Regions from separate parts of the Clostridium perfringens genome, predicted to be linked through region 2. Evidence: a T-box and tRNA genes for the amino acid it is inferred to sense, from the RefSeq annotation. Region 2 holds a T-box; the other holds one or more tRNA genes.

Region 1 (2,491 bases), 650 kb from region 2:
ACTTTGCCATCTCATTATTTTTTAAAGAAACACTTTCTTTATTTTTTTCTACATTTTGGTCCCCTACTAAAAATTCTATATAAATCAATTCATTTTTACTTTTTATATAAAAGCCGTCACTATTACAATCTATAAAAGTAACTTTATCATCCATTAACCTTATAGTATTTTTTATCAATTCCCTTAACCTCATCTTCTCTAGATCAATCCTACTTTCAAAGGAACTTATTCTTAAACTTAAATATGGAGTTACCTTCCATCCCCTATTTATCTTTGATTTATTTTTATTATTTTCTTTATTATCCCTTAGAATTAAATAAGTTAAACATAAAGATAAAACAATTATAATAGCTAAAAACATCTTTACTCCCCCTACTAAGTTTATTTATATATTATATCTATTTAAAATATAATTAATACATTATGTATCCTAATTTTCAATATATTTACAAAAAAGCATTTTTAATGTTAAATTAATTATTTATACTAATAAATTCTCAAAATATTAATGTACTTTTCTTATGATATAAAACATATTATATTGTAAGTTGTAATTTAATATATTATATGCTTTTTAAGGCACTTTATTGATACTTTATTCCATGATTTGTAAACCTTTACTATTAGTTTATAATTTTATCTGTAGGGGGTATTTTTATTATGAAAAAAGTTGTGAAACTACAAAAAGAAATTACTAATGACTTGGGAGATAAAGAAAAGTTAGATCTGCTAATAGCTATTGATAATGTAAGGTTAATTCAATATACTTGTCCTTCTAATGAATTTTTTTCAGTATCTCATAAGGATTTAATTGTATATAAAGAGAATAATACTCTTAAGATTTCTGAAAAACCTATAAATAAAGATGTAATTGCCGTTTTAACTTGGTTTAAATATAAAGACACTCAAATAATCAAACTTTTCATAAAGGATTCTTCTATAGCTAATGAAGAACTCTACCATATTACATTAAGAAAAGTATTTAAGGAAATTAAATTCTCTAACTTTGGTGAAAAGCTAATAAAATCTTTAATTTAAAAAGACTCTATTTTTAAAATAATATTTATATCTATATATTAATAAATCAACACTATTTTAAAAGAGCATAAAAAAACATCTATAAGAAATCTTATAGATGTTTTTTATGGAGGCGCCACCCGGATTTGAACCGGGGAATAAAGGTTTTGCAGACCTCTGCCTTACCACTTGGCTATAGCGCCATATATGGAGCGGGTACCGGGAATCGAACCCGGGTATCCAGCTTGGAAGGCTGGTGTTCTACCATTGAACTACACCCGCATTTGGAGCGGAAGACGAGACTCGAACTCGCAACTTTCACCTTGGCAAGGTGACACTCTACCATTGAGTCACTCCCGCAATAATGGTGGCTCGAGCAGGAATCGAACCAGCGACACGAGGATTTTCAGTCCTCTGCTCTACCGACTGAGCTATCGAGCCAAATGTCTTGAGCTCTTCAAGACATTTATTATTATATTAACTTAAAATTAATTTGTCAACTTATTTTTTATTTTTTTCTTCTTTTTCTTTCTCTTCTGCTTTTTTCATTTCTTCTGAAACTTCATCAGCAATAGATTTTTCTTTTTCTTCTAATAATTTTCCTATATCTTCTTTTGTAAACTTATATGCTTTATTACAGAAGTGGCATTTTAATTCCTCTTCTTTACCTTCATCATATAATTCTTTTAAATCTTTGTATCCTATGCTTAATAATGCTCTCTCTACTTTTTCTCTTGAGCAATCACATTTATATTTTGGAGTTTCTTCTTCTAATATCTTTAAATCCATTCCATCAAAAATGAATTCTATAACTTCTTCTATTGTTTTTCCTTCTGATAGCATTGTAGTTAATGAAGGAATCTCATCTAGTCTATATGTTAGTAAGTCACCTAAAAGTTCATCCGCTCCTGGTAATAATTGAATTATAAATCCACCAGCTTTTTTTATTGAATGATCTCTATCTACTAATACTCCTAGGGCAACTGCTGAAGGTATTTGCTCTGAAGCTGTAAAATAATATGCTAAATCCTCAGCTATTTCTCCACTATATATAGGAACTTGTCCTACATATGGATCTTTTAATCCTAAATCTTTAATTACTGTTAATCCACCATTTTTACCAATAGCTTCACCAACATTTAATTTACCATTTTCTGTGTTTAAAGGTAAATCAACATGTGGATTTCCTATGTATCCTTTAACACTACAATCTGAGTAAGCAGTTACAGTAACCCCTTTAGCCATTCCTCCACCATTTATTTGTAAAGTTACAACTTCTTTATCTGATTTTAACATTGCTCCCATCATAGTACCTGCTGTTAACATTCTTCCTAAGGCAGCAGCAGCTGTAGGTGTACAATCATGTATTTTTGAAGCCTCATCAACTAACTCTGTAGTTTCTGTTGCAAATATTCTTATCATGCCATCTTTAGCTATGGCTCTTATTAATTTATCACTCATAATTTAATCCCTC
Region 2 (2,491 bases):
ATGGGTAAAAACTTCAGAAATGAAGGGGTTTCAGTAAGACATAATCCAGAATTCACTGCTATAGAGTTATATGAAGCATATGCTGATTACAATGACATGATGGAAATCATGGAAAACATGATTGCTTATGTTTGTGAGAAAGTAAATGGATCAACTAAAGTTACTTATGAAGGAACTGAAATAGACTTCACACCACCATGGAGAAGAATTACTATGGTTGATGCAGTTAAAGAATTTGCTGGTATAGATTTCAACGAAATTAAGAGTGATGAAGAAGCTCAAGCTATAGCTAAAGAGAAAAACTTAGAATTCCCTAAACCATTAGATAAGGTTACTAAAGGTGAAGTTCTAAATATGTTATTTGAAGAATATGGTGAAGATAAATTAATCCAACCTACTTTCTTAGTAGATTATCCAGTAGAAATTTCACCTCTTACTAAAAAGAAAAGAGGAAACGAAATGTTTACTGAAAGATTTGAAGGATTTGTATATGGTAGAGAAGTATGTAACGCATACTCAGAGCTTAACGATCCAATAGTTCAAAGAGAAAGATTTGAACAACAAGCTAGAGAAAGAGAATACGGAGATGATGAAGCATACATGTTAGATGAAGAATTCATGAGTGCTTTAGAAACTGGTATGCCTCCAACAGGTGGATTAGGAATAGGAATAGACAGAATGATAATGTTCTTAACTGACTCTTCATCAATAAGAGACGTTATATTATTCCCAACAATGAAACCACAAAAATAGTTTATATAAAGTAGAAGTTTACTAAAAAGTAGACTTCTATTTTTTTATTTTATTTGAAGAGAAAAAGCTTAAAAAAATTCTAGATTATTTTTAAAATCTACTTAAAAAAACTATTGTATTTTATTTGAAATATGATATAATAAATTTGTAAATGTTCCTCGGTAGCTCAATGGTGGAGCACTCGGCTGTTAACCGATAGGTTGGAGGTTCGAGTCCTCTCCGAGGAGCCATTTTTTTTATCTAAAATTAATTAAGAAAGAATTTATAAATATATAAGCTTTTGTATGTTTATAAATTCTTTTTTTATTGACATATAATTTAGTTTTGATAAAATTAAGAGTATAACTAAATATGTACTATGATGAAGAAGAGTAATTTTAAAATCTTTTTTAGAGAGATAACGGTTGGTGAAAGTTATTAAAGGTTTAAAATGAAGGGAGCTTTTGAGTACAATTATTTTGAGAGATGAGCTTTTGCTAAAAAGGGTGGAACCGCGGAATTTTATTTCGTCCCTTTGAATGTAATGGCTTTTTTTATTTATATAAAGCCCTTAGGCTGTTAATCTAGATGAGTATTTCTAGCAGTGAATAAAACTGTTAGAAATATTTCTCAAGGAAGTTTAAAGTTCTTTATAAAGTGAAGAATTAATATAAAATAAGTTATTTAATATAAATGGAGGTAATTGTAATGGCAGTAGAAAAAACTATGGATAAAATAGTAGCCTTATGTAAAAACAGAGGATTTATATTCCCAGGTTCAGAAATATACGGTGGACTTGCAAACTCATGGGATTACGGCCCACTAGGAGTTGAATTCAAAAATAACGTAAAAAGAGCTTGGTGGAAAAAGTTTGTTCAAGAGAGCAAATATAATGTTGGATTAGATTCAGCTATATTAATGAATAGAGAAGTTTGGGTTGCATCAGGTCACGTTGGTGGATTCTCAGATCCTCTAATGGATTGTAAAGAATGTAAAGCTAGATTCAGAGCAGATAAATTAGTTGAAGATCATATGACTGCAAACGGAGCAGAAGTTGCTACAGCTGATGGATGGAGCAATGAAGAGTTAATGGACTACATAACTAAGAATAACATAGTTTGTCCAAAATGTGGAAAATTAAACTACACAGATATAAGAAAGTTCAACTTAATGTTTAAAACTTTCCAAGGAATAACTGAAGACAGTAAAAACGAAGTATATTTAAGACCAGAAACTGCTCAAGGTATATTCGTAAACTTTAAATCAGTACAAAGAACTACAAGAAAGAAAGTACCATTTGGTATAGCTCAAATTGGTAAATCTTTCAGAAACGAAATAACTCCAGGTAACTTCACTTTCAGAACTAGAGAGTTCGAACAAATGGAGCTTGAGTTCTTCTGTAAACCAGGAACTGATTTAGAATGGTTCAACTTCTGGAAAGATAGTTGTTGGAACTTCCTATTAAACTTAGGAATGAAAGAAGAAAACATAAGAATGAGAGATCATGGAGAAGAAGAATTAAGCTTCTACTCAAATGCTACTTCAGATATAGAATACTTATTCCCATTTGGATGGGGAGAACTTTGGGGAATAGCTGATAGAACAGACTATGACTTAAATAAGCATGCTGAACACTCAGGTCAAGACATGACTTACTTAGACCCAACAACAAATGAAAAATATGTACCATATGTTATAGAGCCATCATTAGGAGCAGACAGGGTTGCATTAGCATTCTTAGTTGAAGCTTATGATGAGG

Evidence for each region. The T-box of region 2 lies ahead of I6G60_RS02715 (glycine--tRNA ligase). A T-box ahead of a tRNA ligase gene usually reads a tRNA of that ligase, here a tRNA-Gly.
Region 1: it encodes a tRNA-Gly, which carries the amino acid that the T-box ahead of I6G60_RS02715 (glycine--tRNA ligase) is inferred to sense. The anticodon was not compared.

The regions. Positions count from the first base shown of each region.
Region 1 covers NZ_CP065681.1:1,184,795-1,187,285, reverse strand. Annotated here, with positions in the region: gene I6G60_RS05865 (hypothetical protein) at 1-361, opposite strand, end outside; gene I6G60_RS05860 (hypothetical protein) at 661-1,038, shown strand; tRNA gene I6G60_RS05855 (tRNA-Cys) at 1,146-1,220, opposite strand; tRNA gene I6G60_RS05850 (tRNA-Gly) at 1,226-1,299, opposite strand; tRNA gene I6G60_RS05845 (tRNA-Gly) at 1,303-1,377, opposite strand; tRNA gene I6G60_RS05840 (tRNA-Phe) at 1,383-1,458, opposite strand; gene hslO (Hsp33 family molecular chaperone HslO) at 1,519-2,478, opposite strand.
Region 2 covers NZ_CP065681.1:534,153-536,643, forward strand. Annotated here, with positions in the region: gene lysS (lysine--tRNA ligase) at 1-753, shown strand, start outside; tRNA gene I6G60_RS02710 (tRNA-Asn) at 909-983, shown strand; T-box leader at 1,103-1,270, shown strand; gene I6G60_RS02715 (glycine--tRNA ligase) at 1,441-2,491, shown strand, end outside.